DNA from 3 places in the Tepidimonas sp. HKU77 genome. Region 1 is predicted to be linked to each of the others. Evidence: predicted binding sites of a transcription regulator. Region 1 holds the regulator's gene; each other region holds the start of a gene.
What was found. Region 1 encodes sigma-54, which starts transcription at its own class of promoters, with help from an activator protein. Its sites were predicted from a motif close to TGGCANGNAANCTGCTTT; they were not measured.
Positions count from the first base shown of each region.

Region 1 (5,550 bases):
CAGTTTCACGCTTGCCTCGTCGGCCTAGCCGCCACCACTACCCTGCCCGCCGCGTTGGCACAGGCCAACCTGCGCGAGGGCACGGACTATCGCCGCCTGTCCAAACCGGCACCGGTGGACACCGGCCCCGGCCAGGTCGAGGTGCTCGAATTCTTCGCCTACAGCTGCATCCACTGTTACCGCTTCGAGCCGCTGATGACCGAGTGGATGCGCAAGCTGCCCAAGGAAGTCGTGGTGCGGCGCGTGCCTGTCGGGTTCAACGCGGCGTTCGAGCCCATGCAGCGGCTGTATTACACGCTGGAGGCCATGGGCCGCCTGGGCGACCTGCACGAAAAAGCCTTCAAGGCCGTGCACGAGGAGCGCGAGCGTTTCAACTCGCTCGACGCGGTCGCGGCCTGGGCCGCCAAGCAGGGGCTGGATCGTCAGACCTTTACGCAGACGTATCAGTCGTTTGGCGTCAGCGGCAAGGTCAAGCGCGCGCTGCAGCTGCAAGACGCCTACGAGGTCGACGCCACGCCGTCGCTGGGGATCGCCGGGCGCTTCCTCGTCCCCGGGCAGGCGGCGCGCACGCTGGTGGTGGCCGACGCCCTGATCGCGCGCGTGCGACAGGCCTGACGCCACTTGGCCCCCCGGGGTGGCGGGCGCGGGCAATCGTGGCACAATCGGCGCACCGCAAGGAGCAAAATCCGTGCCCGCTGCCATTCGACCCCTGCGGTTGACCGCCGCTTTGTTCACCGCCGCCGTCATGGGCCTGCCCGTGCTGGCCCACGCCGAACGTGCCGATCGCGACGCGCCGATGAACGTCGAAGCCGACGCCCTGCGCTACGACGAAGCCCGGCAGACCAGCGTGTTCACCGGACGCGTGGTCGTGACCAAAGGCACGATCCGCATCCGCGGCCAGCGGCTGGAGGTGCGGCAGGACGCGCAAGGCCACCAGTTCGGCACCGTCACCGGTGACGCAACACAGCGTGCGTTTTATCGACAAAAGCGCGACGGGCTCGACGAGTACATCGAGGGCGAGGCCGAGCGCATCGACTACGATGGGCAGGCCGATCGGGTGACGTTGCGCGGCCAGGCCGAGCTGCGCCGCTACCGTGGCACGGTGCTGACCGACCGGGCGAGCGGCGCCGTCATCGTCTATGACAATCGGGCGCAGACCTTCTCGGTCGATGGCGATCGCGCGGGTGCCAGCGCAGGCGCTCGAGTGCGGGCGCTGCTCACCCCGTCCAAGGCCGACCCGGCCGCCACGCAGCCCGCGCCGGACCTGCCCCCCCCGGCGCTGGCCCCCAGCGACCGCCTGGAGCGCCGCCCGTGAGCGAATCGGCGCCAAACGCGCGCTGCCTGCGCGCGCAAGGGCTGCACAAGCGCTACGGCCGCCGCACCGTGGTGCACGATGTGTCGCTGCAGGTGCGCGGGGGCGAGGTGGTGGGATTGCTGGGCCCCAACGGGGCGGGCAAAACCACGTCGTTTTACATGATCGTCGGCCTGGTGCGTGCCGATGCCGGGCGGCTGTGGATCGACGACCAAGCGGCAGAAAACTTGCCCATCCACCGGCGCGCGCGCCTGGGGTTGGGCTACCTGCCGCAGGAGGCATCGATCTTTCGCAAACTCACGGTCGAGCAAAACGTGCGCGCGGTGCTGGAGCTGCAACACGACGAAGCCGGCCGTCCCCTGGCCGAACCGGTGCTGCGCGAGCGACTCGATCGCCTGCTGCAAGAGCTGCACGTCGACCACCTACGCGATGCGCCGGCGCCCGCGCTGTCGGGCGGCGAGCGGCGCCGCGTCGAGATCGCGCGCACGCTGGCCACCAACCCGCGCTTCATCCTGCTCGATGAGCCGTTCGCGGGTGTCGATCCGATCGCCGTCATCGAGATCCAGCGCATCATCGGGTTTCTTAAGGCACGCGGCATCGGGGTGCTGATCACCGACCACAATGTGCGCGAGACGCTGGGCATCTGCGACCACGCCTACATCATCAGCGAGGGTCGGGTGCTCGCACACGGCACGCCCGCCGACATCGTGGATGACGCCGAGGTACGCCGCGTCTACCTCGGCGAGCATTTCCGCCTGTAGCGTGCCATGAAAGCGGGCCTGACGCTGCGCACCGCGCAGCACCTGAACCTGACACCGCAACTGCAGCAATCGATCCGGCTGCTGCAGCTGTCGACGCTGGAGCTGGCGCAGGAGATCGAACAGGCGCTGGCCGACAACCCTTTTCTCGAACGTGCGGAAGAAGACACCGACCCCAGCCCCGAGGCGGTGACGGACACGGCGACGTCGCCCCCCGAGATCGACGATGCAGAGCCGCCCGATACCATGGCCGTCTTCGACGGCGAGGCGGCGCTGGCGCAGACCGAGTGGGGGGCTCGACTGGACGAAGACGCCGGGGGCTGGGCGGCCGACGATGGGCCCACTGCCGACGAGTCACCGGCGGAGTGGTGTTGGGAAGGTCCCGGCGTCGAGCGCGGCGCAGACGGCGACGACGACGAGCGGCAGCTCACCCGTCAACTGGCCCATCCGCCCGAGCGGCTGGCCGACCACCTGCACCGGCAAGCCCTGGCACTGCACCTCAGCGACGACGAACGCGCCGCGCTGTTTTTTTTGATCGAGTCGCTCGACGACGACGGCTATTTGCCCGATTCGCTCGAGCAGCTGACGGACGCTTTGTGCCAGCAGTGCCAGGCCGCCGGCGAGTCGGTCGATGCCGAGCGGCGCGACGAGATCGCCTCGCTGCTGCGCCGCGCCCTCGGCTGGCTGCAGCACATGGAGCCCGCGGGCGTGGGCGCGCGCGACCTGGCCGAGTGCCTACGCTTGCAAATCGGCGAACTGCCCAACACCCCCACGGCCCGCGCGGCCGACGCGCTGTGCGGGCAGCCGCTGGAGTGGATCGCGCGCCGCGACGTGCGGCGGCTGGGCCAGGCAACCGGGCTGGACGAGGAAACCGTGCGCGCGGCGCTTGCGCTGCTGTCGCGCCTTGAACCCAAGCCCGGGCGCCGCTTCGCCGACGCCGAACGGCAAGTGATCGTCCCCGATGTGATCGTCACCGTGCGCGGCACGCAGTTCGACGTCCAACTCAACCCCGCGGTGCTTCCGCGCCTGCGCGTGACCGATATCTATGCCCAGGCCCTGCGCCAGCACCGCAGTGGCGATCTGCAACAACGGTTGCAAGAAGCGCGCTGGTTCATCAAAAACCTGCAGCAGCGCTTCGACACCATCCTGCGCGTGGCGCGCGCCATCGTCGAGCGACAGCGCAACTTTTTTCTGCACGGGGAGGTCGGCATGCGACCATTGGTGCTGCGTGACATCGCCGACGAGCTGGGCCTGCACGAATCGACCATCAGCCGCGTCACCAACGCCAAGTACATGGCCACCCCTTTCGGCACTTACGAGCTGAAATATTTTTTTGGCTCCAGCTTGGCCACGGACGCCGGCGGCAACGCCTCCAGCACCGCCGTGCGCGCCCTCATCAAACAACTCATCGCCGCCGAAGATCCCCGCCAGCCGCTCAGCGACGGCCAGATCGCCGACTTGCTGCGCGAACAGGGCATCGAGTGCGCGCGCCGCACCGTCGCCAAATACCGCGAGGCGCTGCGCATCCCCACGGCCACCCTGCGCAAGACCCGCCACGCCTGACCATGTCCACCGTCGACCTCTTTCTGCCCTGCGCGGGCGGCTGTCCCCCGTTTTTGGCCACCGAAGTGCAGCGCCTGTGCGCCGTGCCCGACCACGCCTTGACCTTGGGCCGCGCGGGTGTCGGCCTGCGCGGCGACTGGGATACCGTGCTGCGCCTGAACCTGCACAGCCGCATCGCCCAGCGCGTGCTGCTGCGCCTATGGGAGGGCCCGTACCGCAGCGAAGACGACCTCTACGGCGCGGCTGCCGAAATCGCCTGGGAAGACTGGTTCACGCCACGGCATACGATCAAGGTCGAAGTCACAGCCCAGCGCAGTCCGCTGCGCAGCCTGCACTTTGCGGGGCTGCGCATCAAGGACGCCGTCTGCGACCGCCTGCGCGCACGCCGCGGCGCGCGCCCCAGCGTCGACACGGCCCAACCCGATGTGCGCGTGTATGCCCACCTGAGCGCCGACACGTTGACGCTGTCGCTCGACACCAGCGGCGAGCCATTGTTCAAGCGCGGCTGGCGCACCGACAAGGGCGACGCGCCGCTGAAAGAGACGCTGGCGGCCGCGATGATTGCCGCCACCGGGTGGACCGGCACCGACGCCGACGGCGCGCCGGTGCCGCTGTTCGACCCCTGCTGCGGCAGCGGCACGCTGGTCATCGAGGCCGCGCAGATCGCGCTGCGGCAGGCACCGGGGCGTCAGCGGCGCTTCGCCTTCGAGCGGCTGCTGCCACACGACGCGGCGCGCTGGGCCGCGCTGCGCGAGCAGGCGCGCGCCGCCGAGCGGCGCTGGCCCACCGGCGGACCGGCCATCGCCTACGGCAGCGACGTCTCCTTCCGCATGGTCGATTTCGCCCGCCGCAATGCCGAACGTGCCGGTGTCGGCGCAGCGGTCGAGTTCCGCGGCGGCGACGCCCTGCAACGCCTGCCCCCTAGCCCGTGGCCTGGCGTGCTGTTGCTCAATCCCCCGTATGGAGAACGCATAGAAGCCGCCGGCGTGGTCGGCGGCTTGGGAGCGGACGTCTTCTACGAGCGGCTGGCCGCGCACTGGAAGACCCACTTCGGCGGCTGGACCGCCTGGGTGCTCACGCCCGACCGCGAACTGCCACGCCGGCTGCGCCTGCAGGCCAGCCGGCGCGTGCCGCTGTTCAACGGGCCGATCGAGTGCCGGTTGCTGCGCTTCGACCTGCAGCCCAGAAACCGCAAAACTGCTCAAAACGACGAGACCTGAGAGGCGCTGTCACTTTTTTGCGACTTTCCGAACACCCAGCTCGTCAGTTTGTGGTAAAGTTTCGCTTGAGCCGTTTGCGGCTCCCCGCTTTTCCTCCCTGAGCGGGTGCCTTTGTGTGTGACAGCATAAGGCTTGCAACCCCGGCCCTTTAGGTCGGGGTTCTTTTTTTGCGCAAGCGTGCTATGCCAGGGCTTGGCCTTTCTCGGATAGGCAGGATTGGGCGGTCGGCAAGCCACGCAACACGTCGCCCACAATGATCACGGCCGGGCTGCCCAGGCACTCGCGCTCGATCGCCAGGGCCAGGGCGTCGAGTGTGGTCACGACGTGGCGCTGCTGGGGCAACGAGGCGTGTTGTATCACGCCAACCGGTGTGTCGGCGGGCAAGCCCCCGGCCAACAGCTCCTCTTGTAAGCAGCGCGCCAACGCCACTCCCATGTAAATCACCAACGTCAAGCGGGCTGACACGCAGGTTTTCGCCAACGAACGCCAATCCGGCCCCGAACTGCCTGGGTGCGCATGTCCCGTGACCAACACCACACCGTGCGCATGGGCGCGATGCGTCCAGGGCACGCCAAGGCTGGTCGTCGCAGCCAAGCCCGCCGTGATGCCACTGACGACCTCGACCTGCAGCCCTGCAGCACGCAAGCGCTCCGCCTCCTCGCCGCCGCGGCCGAAGATAAACGGATCGCCTCCCTTG
Region 1 is NZ_CP187300.1:1,294,786-1,300,335, reverse strand. It holds gene ACPP3B_RS06230 (thiol:disulfide interchange protein DsbA/DsbL) at 1-615, shown strand, start outside; gene lptA (lipopolysaccharide transport periplasmic protein LptA) at 689-1,315, shown strand; gene lptB (LPS export ABC transporter ATP-binding protein) at 1,312-2,073, shown strand; gene rpoN (RNA polymerase factor sigma-54) at 2,080-3,633, shown strand; gene ACPP3B_RS06210 (THUMP domain-containing class I SAM-dependent RNA methyltransferase) at 3,636-4,853, shown strand; gene cobA (uroporphyrinogen-III C-methyltransferase) at 5,034-5,550, opposite strand, start outside.

Region 2 (5,550 bases), 1.2 Mb from region 1:
CGACGGTGTGGGCGGTGGCGTGGATCGTGTTCAAGGCGCTGGTGGCGATCGGACTCTGGGGCGCGGGGGCGATCGGACACCTGTGGGGGCCGCTGGCCTGGTGGGAGCGCCTGTGGGCGATCGGCGCGGCCAGCCTGCTGGTGGCGGCGCTGCCGGTCACCGACGAGGCTGGCCTGGCCGGCACGGTCGCGTTGCTCGTATGGCATGGCTGGCGCCAGCGCCGGCGGCCTGCGCGAGCGACCGGCCGCTCCTGACGCGGATGTGCCGATGGCGGGCGGCTGGGCCCTGTGCTTGTTGTGGGCGGCCTCCGCAGCCACCTTGCCGCCGAACACCGACGGCGCGCCGCCCACCGCGCACGAGGCGGTGCATTCCGCGCGCCAGATCACACTGGCCTGGATGCACACCATCGAGCGCACGCGCTGGGAGGAGCGCTACGACCTCGTCGGCCCGGACGACACCGACGGTCCGTGCGCGCCCGTGCCACACGGGGCGCTGTGCCCGCGCTGGGTGCGCGTGCAGGGCTCGGGGGCCGGCATGGAGCCCGCCCCGCCCGCCACGTGGCGGGATGGCGGCTACGAGTGGGCGCCGCCCGCGTTGCCCGTGTCGGCGCTGCGCCTGATGCGCTCGCCCCATGCCGCAGACTACACGCTTTGCCTGGATGCGCACTGCCGCCCACTGACCGCGTGGTTGCCGCAGACGCCGCCGCCCGAGGGCGTGGTACGTTTGCGCGTCTGCCCGGCGACGGGTGTGTCGCTCACGCCGGCACCGGCAACAAAAACGTCTGGCTGATGCGCGTGCCCAAGGCGTTGATGCGCTCGAGAAACTGCGTCAGAAACGCGTGCAGCCCATTGGCCAGAATCTCGTCGATGCGGGCAAACCGCAACTCGGCGCGCAAGCGCCCCGCGTGGCGCTCGGTCTCGGCCGACTGGGCGTTGCGCACCGCCTCCAAATTGCGCACGACTTCTTCCACGCAGGCGCTCAGGCTGCGCGGCATATCGGGGCGCAGAATCAACAGCTCGGCGACGCGCTCGGGCGTGATCACGCTGCGATACACCTTGCGGTAGATCTCGAACGCGCTGACGCTGCGCAGAATGCTGCTCCAGTGGTAGAAATCGAGCGTGGCGTCCGTGCCCGCGGCGGCACCCGGCGTCGCGGCCTCGGCAGGGGCGGCATGGAATTTGACATCGAGCATGCGCGCCGTGTTGTCGGCACGCTCCAAAAACGTGCCCATGCGCAGGAAGTGAAACGCCTCGTCCTGCAGCATGGTGCCGTAGGCGACCCCGCGCGAGACGTGCGAGCGAAATTTCACCCACTCGAAGAAGCGCGCCGGATCACGTTCGAATTCGCCCGCTTTCAGCAGCCGCTGCAGCTCCAGCCACGTCTGGTTGTGCGCCTCCCACAACTCCGTGGTCAGCACCCCACGCACGGCACGCGCGTTCTCACGCGCCGCGCGCAGGCACGAATAGATGCTCGATGGGTTGTATTCATCGCGCACCATGAACTGCAACACGTCACGCGCACTGACCTCGCCATACTGATACTGGTACGCCGGCATCAGCTCGCTGATGCGCAGCAACCCCTCCCAGCCCTGCCGCGCCACCGCGTCGGACTGTGGCAGCAGCGAAGTCTGGTAGTGCACGTCGAGCATGCGGGCGGTATTTTCAGCGCGCTCGGTGTAGCGCGCCATCCAGAACAGGTGATCGGCGGTGCGGGACAGCATGACAGTCTCCGGTGGCGTTGAGGGTGACGGAATCAAGTCTCCAGGACCCACGTATCCTTCGTACCGCCGCCCTGTGACGAATTGACGACGAGCGAGCCCTCGCGCAACGCCACCCGCGTCAGCCCGCCGGGCACCATCTGCACTGTCTTGCCCGACAGCACGAAGGGCCGCAAATCGATGTGACGCGGGGCGACGCCCTGCTCCACAAAGGTCGGGCAGGTCGACAGCGCCAGCGTCGGCTGCGCGATGTAGTGCTCGGGGCGCGCCCGGATCGCGGCGCGAAACTGCTCGATTTCGGCCCGCGTCGCCGCCGGTCCCACCAACATGCCGTAGCCGCCCGCGCCATGCACCTCCTTGACCACCAGCTCCTCCAGATGGTCCAGCATGTAGGCCAGGTCATCGGCCTCGCGGCCCAGGTAGGTGGGCACGTTGGCCAGGATCGGGCGCTCGCCCAGGTAGAACTCGATCATGCGCGGTACATAGGGGTAGATCGACTTGTCGTCGGCCACGCCGGTGCCGATCGCGTTGCACAACGTCACGTGGCCGCGCCGGTAGGCATCGAGCAGGCCCGCGCAGCCGAGTTGCGAATCGGCGCGAAACGCCAGCGGATCGAGAAAATCGTCGTCGATGCGCCGGTAGATCACATCGACGGGCTGCGGCCCGCTGGTGGTGCGCATGTAGACGCGGCCGTCGCGCACGAACAAGTCCTGCCCTTCCACCAGCTCGACCCCCATCTGCTGCGCCAAAAAGGCATGTTCGAAATAGGCGCTGTTGTAAATGCCCGGCGTCAAGACGACGACCGTCGGGTCGGCCACCTGACTGGGCGCAACCGAGCGCAGGGTCTCCAGCAACAGGTCGGGGTAGTGCGCCACCGGTGCGACGCGGTATTCGCGAAACAGCTCGGGAAACAGTCGCATCATCATGTTGCGGTCTTCGAGCATGTAGCTCACGCCGGAGGGCACGCGCAGGTTGTCTTCGAGCACGATGTACTGCGCCTCGCCCGCTGCGCCCGGTAACGGTGCACGCACCACGTCGATGCCCGCAATGTGGGCATACACACTGCCCGGCACGTCCAGCCCCACCATTTCGGGGCGAAACTGCGGGTTGTGCAGCACGGGCTCGCGCGGGATGATGCCCGCGCGCAGAATCTCCTGCTCGTGGTAGAGGTCGTGGAGGAACCGGTTGAGGGCGGTGACGCGCTGCACCAGTCCGCGCTGTAGCTGCTGCCACTCGTGCGCAGGAATGATGCGTGGAATGACGTCGAACGGGATCAGACGCTCAGTGCCCGCACCGTCTTCGTCCTTGTCGCCGTAGACGGCGAACGTGATGCCGACGCGGCGAAACATCATCTCCGCCTCCTCGCGGCGAGCAGCCATGCGCTCAGGCGGCTGTTGCTGCAACCAGCGGGCGTAGGCGGCGTAGTGGGCGCGCACGCTGCCGTCGGCAGCCGTCATTTCATCGGGGGCAGGGGACAGTCTCGTCATCGCAGGCTCGCTCGGGGCATGGGGTGCCGTCGGTTCTCTTTCATCCGTACTTGGGGTCGACCTCACCGGGGCGGCAGCAAAAACCGCGCCAGACCCGGTGCGGCGCGCGCCGCGGCTGATTCATGAAACTGACATCCAGGCGCATTATCGTGATGGCTGGTCTGTTTCGAACCGTGCTCCCATGATACTGAGCGTGCCTGCACCATCGGCGCCTCCCGACCCCAACAGCGTGCGCGCCCTGCTGAGCGCGGGTGGGCTGCACACGCACGTGCAGCCGATCGTCGATCTGGCCGCGCGGCGGGTGGTGGGCCACGAGGCGCTGGTTCGCACGCCGCCCGGCTGCGCTTGGCGCAGCCCCGACACCCTGTTCGCAGCGGCGCGCCGCGAGGGCTGCACGCTCGAGTTGGAACACGCCTGTGTACAACTGGCGCTGGCACGGCGCAGCACGGAACCCGGCATCGGGCAGTTGTTCGTCAACCTCAGCGCCGATGCGCTCGTGCACGGTGCGCTGCAACAGTGGCGGGGTGGCCCGGCAGAACCCTCGACGATGACGGCCAATGCTGGCGGCGGGACGGCGGGAGACTTGTCGGGCGTCGTGCTCGAATTGACCGAGCACCAACTGGTGCACGACGTCGACGCGGTGCAGGAGGCGCTGTCGGAGTGGCGTGCCGCCGGTGCCGCCCTGGCACTGGATGATTTTGGCGACGGCCGCTCCAGCCTGCGCTTGTGGTCGGAGCTGCGGCCCGAGTTCGTCAAGATCGACAAATATTTCGTACGCCACGTGCACCTGGAGAGCCACAAGCTCAAGACGTTGCGCGCGCTGCAGCAGCTGGCCGAAACGTTTGGCTCGCGTCTCATCGCCGAGGGGGTGGAAGAGACCGACGAACTGATGGTGCTGCGCGACATGGGTATCCCCTTGGTACAGGGCTACCTGCTGGGGCGGCCCCAAGCCACGCCGCGCACCCTGGTGCCGGAGGAAGCGCTCACCGTGCTGCGCAGCCGGGAGATCGCGGTCCTGCCACAGGAGCGCCAGATCGGCAATCGTGGCTTGACGGCACGGTCCCTGCTCATCGACGCACCGGCGCTCGACGCCCATGCCAGCCACGACGAAGCGATGGCGATGTTTCGACGCCACCCGGACCTGCATGCGTTCGCCCTCGTGGACAAAGGCCGCCCGATCGGGTTGATCACGCGCCAGACCATGCAGGAGCTGGCGCTGCAAAACCGCTATTTCCGCGAGCTGTACGGACGCCGACCGTGCCGGGTGCATGCCAACAAAGACCCGTTGTGCGTGGACATCCACACCCCCATCGAGCAGCTCACTCAAGTGCTGATGTCGCCCGACCAGCGCTACCTGCGCGACGGCTTCATCATCACCGAAAACGGTCACTACGTCGGCATGGGCACGGGTGAACAGCTGGTGCGGCGCGTCACCGAAGCGCGCATCGAGGCCGCGCGCCACGCCAACCCACTGACCTTCCTGCCGGGCAACGTGCCGCTGACCCAACACATCGAGCGCCTGCTACAACACGGCGCACCGTTTGCGGCCTGCTACGCCGACCTCAATCACTTCAAGGCGTTCAACGACCATTACGGTTACTGGCGCGGCGACGAGATGATCCGCACCCAGGCCCGCTGCTTGAGCGAGGCGTGCGATCCGCGGCGCGACTTCATCGGCCACGTGGGCGGCGACGATTTCGTGCTGCTGATGCAAAGCCCCGACTGGCGCGAGCGCCTCGAGCGCGCGGTGCAGCAGTTCAACCAGGCGGCGCGCGAGCTTTACGACGAAGAGGCGATCGAGGCTGGCGGCATCCATGCCGAGGATCGGCACGGTGTGATGCGCTTTCATGGCTTTACCACGGTCAGCATCGGCGTCGTGGTGGTGCACCCTGGCCGTCTGCGCAGTGCAGAGGACGTGGCCAACACCGCCGCCGTTGCCAAACACCACGCCAAGCAGGCCCGACTGGGCATTTACGTGCTGGATGAGCGGGCGGCGCCGGACGGACAAGCGCCCGAGCCCGCGACGGCCGGGGGACACGCACCCGCTCAGTCCGGCGCTGACGTCAGCCAGTAGCGGCGCACCCGCTGGCGCTCGCACGACAGGCTGGCGCTGGCTTCGCTGCGCCAGGTAATCGCGCCACAGGTGGCCGTGTTGGCCCAGGTGAGCGAGCGCTCCTGCAAACGCTGCACCACATCTGGGTGAGGGTGTCCATAGCGGTTGCGCCAGCCCGACTGAATGGCCACCGCCGCCGGCTGCAGCCTGTCCAGCCACGCCGCACTGGTCGAGGTGCGGCTGCCGTGGTGGGCCGCCACCAGCAAGCCCGCGCGCAGGTGCGGATAGGCGGC
Region 2 is NZ_CP187300.1:144,578-150,127, forward strand. It holds gene ACPP3B_RS00600 (TRAP transporter permease) at 1-254, shown strand, start outside; gene ACPP3B_RS00605 (DUF1850 domain-containing protein) at 205-789, shown strand; gene ACPP3B_RS00610 (alpha-E domain-containing protein) at 755-1,720, opposite strand; gene ACPP3B_RS00615 (circularly permuted type 2 ATP-grasp protein) at 1,753-3,204, opposite strand; gene ACPP3B_RS00620 (GGDEF domain-containing protein) at 3,398-5,278, shown strand; gene ACPP3B_RS00625 (DNA internalization-related competence protein ComEC/Rec2) at 5,251-5,550, opposite strand, start outside.
Region 2: the regulator sigma-54 is predicted to act here: its motif matches at 3,278-3,295, upstream of ACPP3B_RS00615 (circularly permuted type 2 ATP-grasp protein).

Region 3 (5,550 bases), 370 kb from region 1:
AACGCGTGCGGGAGGAGGAGCGCACCCGCATCGCGCGCGAGATCCACGACGAACTGGGCAGCCTGCTGGTGGCGCTGAAGATGGACGTCAACTGGATGGACAAGCGCCTGTCGGAACAGGGAGCGCGCCAGCCCGACGAGGCCGAGCGCATGCGCGAGCGGCTGCGCTGCAAGTGCCAGAACATGAGCCGGCTGATCGAGTCCGCCGTGGACAACGTGGGGCGGCTGATCAACGACCTGCGGCCCAGCATCCTGGACCACCAGGGCCTGTGGGCCGCGCTGGAGTGGCAGGCGCAGGAATTTGCCGCCACGGCGGAGCTGGCCCTGGACTGGAGCATGGACGTGGCAACGGAGGCCGATCCGCCCGAGGCGGCGGCGATGGCGGTGTTCCGCATCTTTCAGGAGATGCTGAGCAACGTGGGGCGCCATGCCCAGGCGCGCACCCTGCAGGTGCGCATCGGCTTCGGCGACGCCGGCCTGCACCTGCAGGTCCGCGACGACGGCCGCGGGGCCGATCCGCGCGTGTTCGAGTCGCCGCAGGCCTACGGCATCCTGGGCATGCGCGAGCGCGCCCGGCACCTGGGCGGCCGACTGTTCCTGCACAGCGCACCCGGGCAGGGCTGCACGCTGACCCTGGAGGTACCCGCGGCGGCGCTGCGCCCCTCGGCGTCCACGGAGGCAGACGCATGAACCACCCGAGGACGCTGCGCGTGCTGATCGGCGACGACCACCGCATCGTGCGCGAGGGCCTGAAGCAGGTGCTGGCCGAGGCCGAAGACATCGCCGTGGTGGCCGAGTTGACCGCACGCACACTGCGCTGGCCCGACGCGACGCTGGAAAGCCTGCGCCGCGCGGCGTTGTCGATGAACGTCGGCATGGCGCGCCTGCACGACGACCTGGCTCGGCAGGAGGCCCCGCTCAACCCCGACCAGCGCCACGCGGTGCTGGCCCACCCCGAGCGTGGGGAGGGGCTGCTGCGACGCCTGGGCGTCAGCGACGCGCTGTGGCTGGCCCTGGTGCGTGACCATCACGAGGTCAGCGGCGGCGGCGGCTACCCGCATGGCGTGACCGAGGTCGCCGAGCCGGCGCAGCTGCTGCGCCTGGTGGATGTCTACGCGGCGCGACTGAGCCCACGCCTGCATCGCCCCGGGCTGCCCGCGCCGCGGGCGGCGCGCGACGTCTGCTTCGATGCCAGTGGCATGCCCACGCCGCTGGGCGCGGCCCTGGTCAGGACGCTGGGGCTGTACGTGCCGGGCAGCTACGTCGAGCTGGCCAGCGGCGAGCTGGCCGTGGTGGCGCGACGTGGCCGGCGCACCACCGCGCCGCTGGTGTTTGCGCTGACCGGCCGCGACGGGCTGCCGCGCGGCGAGCCGCCGCTGCGCGACACGTCGGAGCCGTCCTACGAGGTACGCCGCAGCGTGGCACCGCACGAAGTGCGGGTGCGCCTCGACCCGAACCGGCTGCTGGCGCGGCTGTGAGCAGCCGGTGGCGTCGCCACCGCGACGGTGGCGGCCGGGCTTGGCACAGCGATGGTGCAGGTGTGCTTGCCGCCGGGGGGCGCGTGAACCAAATCAGGGATTCCCCCGATATGGAGGCAGACCGGTGCTCGGTCGGGAATCTGTCTTGGACAGGGAGGTGACCTTGCCAGCCATGAGTGGCATGGCGTTTGCTTGGTCAAGGGGCCATCGTCCACAGGAGCGTCCCCATGACCCCGTATTTCGATCCCTACGACGCCGACCGTCCCCTGATGCTCAAGTGCAGCTGCGGCCGTGATCACACCGTGGCCGATCATCAGCGGGAGGAAGCCCAAGCGCGTGAACGCGCTGCCGCCACCCTGCGCCAGCGCAGCGAATCGCCGGACTTCGTCGAGTACGCCAACCAGTTCATCGAGGCCGCGCTGGTCAAGGCCCTGTTCCCGCAGGACGCGGTGCGGCGCCGCTTCCTGCGTGCCGTCGGCAAGGGCACGGCAATGGCCGCCATCGCCAGCGTCGTGCCGATCGCCAGCCTGCAGGCGATGGCGCAGGAAAAAGGCGCGCTGGAGAAGAAGGATCTCAAGATCGGCTTCATTCCGATCACCTGCGCCACGCCGCTGATCATGGCGCACCCGCTGGGCTTTTACCAGAAGCATGGTCTCAACGTCGAGATCGTCAAGACCGCCGGCTGGGCCCTGATCCGCGACAAGATGCTCAACAAGGAATACGACGCGACTCACTTCCTGTCGCCGATGCCGCTGGCCATCAGCCTGGGGCTGGGTTCGAATGCCACGCCCATGAACGTGGCCACGATCCAGAACACCAACGGGCAGGCCATCACGCTGGCGCTCAAGCACAAGGACAAGCGCGACCCGAAGGACTGGAAGGGCTTCAAGTTCGCGGTGCCCTTCGAGTACTCGATGCACAACTTCCTGTTGCGCTATTACGTGGCGGAGGCCGGTCTCGATCCGGACAAGGACATCCAGATCCGCGTGGTGCCGCCGCCGGAGATGGTCGCCAACCTGCGCGCGGGCAACATCGACGGCTTCCTTGGGCCCGATCCGTTCAACCAGCGTGCCGTGTTCGAGGAGGTTGGCTTCATCCACCTGTTGACCAAGGAGCTCTGGAACGGACACCCCTGCTGCGCCTTCGGCACCAGCTCGGAGTTCATCCAACAGAACCCCAACACCTTCGCGGCGCTGTTCCGCGCGGTGCTGACGGCCGCCGCGATGGCGCGCGAGGCCAAGAACCGCGAACTCATCGCCAAGGTGATCGCGCCCACCCAGTACCTGAACCAGCCCGAGATCGTGCTTCAGCAAGTGCTGACCGGGCGCTTTGCCGATGGTCTGGGCAAGGTGCACAACGTGCCCGACCGCGCCGACTTCGACCCCATGCCGTGGCAGAGCATGGCGGTGTGGATGCTGACCCAGATGAAGCGCTGGGGCTACATCAAGGGCGACGTCAACTACCGGCAGATCGCCGAGCGCGTCTTCCTGCTGACCGATGCCCGCAAGCACATGAAGGAGCTGCGCATGCCGGTCACCGAGGGGCCCGGCTACCGCAAGCACACCATCATGGGCAAGGAGTTCGACCCCGCCAAGCCGGACGAGTACCTGCGCGGCTTCGCGATCCGGAGGACCTGAGCCATGCGGTCGACCTACCCGAACCTGCGCGCGGCGCTGGTGTCGCTGCTGCTGCTCGTCGCTGTGCTGGGCATGTGGCAGCTGGCCACGGGGGGCGGTGCCGGCACCCCGGCCGCCGCCACCGCCAACCTGTCGGCGGAGGAGCTGGAGTACCTGCGCATGATGGGCAAGGACCCGGAGACACAGGCGCAGAAGAGCGGCGGCTTCCCGAGTCCGATGGCGGTGGCCGAAGCCTCGTGGCGGCACCTGTCCGACCCGTTCTTCGACCGTGGGCCCAACAACAAGGGCATCGGCCTGCAGCTGCTGCACTCGCTGGGGCGCGTGGCCATGGGCTTCGGGCTGGCGGTGCTGGTGGCGCTGCCGCTGGGCTTCGTCATCGGCATGTCGCCGCTGATGCGCAAGGCACTCGACCCCTTCATCCAGGTGCTCAAGCCCATCAGCCCGTTGGCGTGGATGCCGCTGGCGCTCTACACGCTCAAGGACTCCAACGTCAGTGGCGTGTTCGTGATCTTCATCTGCTCGGTCTGGCCGATGCTGATCAACACCGCCTTCGGCGTCGCCTCGGTCAAGCGCGACTGGCTCAACGTGGCGGCCACGCTGGAGGTGTCGCCGCTGCGCAAGGCCTTCCGCGTGATCCTGCCGGCGGCGGCGCCCACCATCCTGACCGGCATGCGCATCAGCATGGGCATCGCCTGGCTGGTGATTGTCGCGGCCGAAATGCTGGTCGGCGGCACGGGCATCGGTTACTTCGTCTGGAACGAGTGGAACAACCTCAGCCTGCCGAACGTGATCTTCGCCATCCTGACCATCGGCGTGGTCGGCATGCTGCTCGACCAGATGTTCGGTCTGCTGCAGAAGGCGGTAACCTATGTGGAGTAAGTCATGATCCCTTTCCTGCAGATTGAGGGCCTGAGCAAGGCCTACCACCCGGCCCGGCCGGTGTTCGCGGACGTGTCGTTCGGCCTGGAGCGGGGCGAGTTCGTCTGCATCATCGGCCACTCCGGCTGCGGCAAGACGACCATCCTGAACGTGCTGGCCGGGCTGGACACGGCCACCGCGGGCCACGTCTTCATGGACGGGCGCGAGGTGGTCGGCCCCAGCCTGGAGCGTGGCGTGGTGTTCCAGGGCCACGCGCTGATGCCCTGGCTCACGGTGCGTAAGAACATCGCCTTCGCCGTGGAGTCGCGCTGGCCAGACTGGAAAGCCGCTCAGGTGAACGAACACGTCGAAAAGTACGTGGCCCTGGTGGGCCTGAGCCACGCGATCGACAAGAAGCCCAGCCAGCTCTCGGGCGGCATGAAGCAGCGCGTCGGCATCGCCCGGGCCTTTGCCATCCAGCCCAAGATGCTGCTGCTGGATGAGCCCTTCGGCGCGCTCGATGCGCTGACGCGCGGCACGATCCAGGACGAGCTGATGGCCATCGTGCGCCAGACGCAGCAGACGGTGTTCATGATCACCCACGACGTGGACGAGGCCATCCTGCTGGCCGACCGCATCCTGCTCATGAGCAACGGCGCCGACACGCCCGCGGGCTACCGGCCCGGCGGCATCACCGAGGTGGTGGCCAACCCGCTGCCGCGCGATCGGACCCGCGCCGGGCTGCACCACCTGCCCGGCTACTACGAGCTGCGCAACCACATCGTCGATTTCCTCGTCTCGCGCGCCAAGGCGCACTGACCCCACCCACCCTGCAAGGAGCCTCGCATGAACCGCAATGACGTCACCGAAAAGATCATCTCCACCAAGGTCGCCAAGGGCCTGAAGTGGGAGGACGTGGCCAAGAAGGTTGGCCAGTCCAAGGAATGGACCACGGCGCTGTGCCTGGGCCAGATGACCGCCACGCCCGAGCAGGCCAAGGCCCTGGGCAAGATCTTCGGCCTGACCGCCGAGGAGCAGAAGTGGCTGCAGGTCGTGCCCTACAAGGGCTCGCTGCCGACCCAGGTGCCGACCGACCCGCTGATCTACCGCTGGTACGAGATCGTGAGCGTGTACGGCACGACGATCAAGGAGCTGATCCACGAGGAATTCGGCGACGGCATCATGAGCGCGATCGACTTCAGCATGGACATCACGCGCGAGCCCGATCCCAAGGGCGACCGCGTGCACGTCGTGCTGTCGGGCAAGTTCCTGCCCTACAAGCAGTACTGACCGCCGCCGGCGATCGGGCATGATCGCGGTATGTCCCCGCGCGACCGTGCCCGCGAGTGCCTTGCCATCGCCCTGCTGTTCCTGCGCCTGGGCCTGACCAGCTTTGGCGGTCCGGTGGCGCACCTGGAGGTCTTCCGGCGCGAATTCGTGCAGCGCCGCGCCTGGCTGGATGCACACGCCTACGGTGATCTGGTCGCGCTGTGTCAGGTGCTGCCCGGGCCCGCCAGCAGCCAGGTGGGCATGGCGCTGGGGCTGCTGCGGCAGGGCTACGCCGGGGCGCTGGCGGCG
Region 3 is NZ_CP187300.1:1,667,943-1,673,492, reverse strand. It holds gene ACPP3B_RS08025 (PAS domain S-box protein) at 1-689, shown strand, start outside; gene ACPP3B_RS08020 (HD domain-containing phosphohydrolase) at 686-1,477, shown strand; gene ACPP3B_RS08015 (CmpA/NrtA family ABC transporter substrate-binding protein) at 1,705-3,114, shown strand; gene ntrB (nitrate ABC transporter permease) at 3,118-3,993, shown strand; gene ACPP3B_RS08005 (ABC transporter ATP-binding protein) at 3,997-4,791, shown strand; gene cynS (cyanase) at 4,819-5,262, shown strand; gene chrA (chromate efflux transporter) at 5,293-5,550, shown strand, end outside.
Region 3: the regulator sigma-54 is predicted to act here: its motif matches at 1,655-1,672, upstream of ACPP3B_RS08015 (CmpA/NrtA family ABC transporter substrate-binding protein).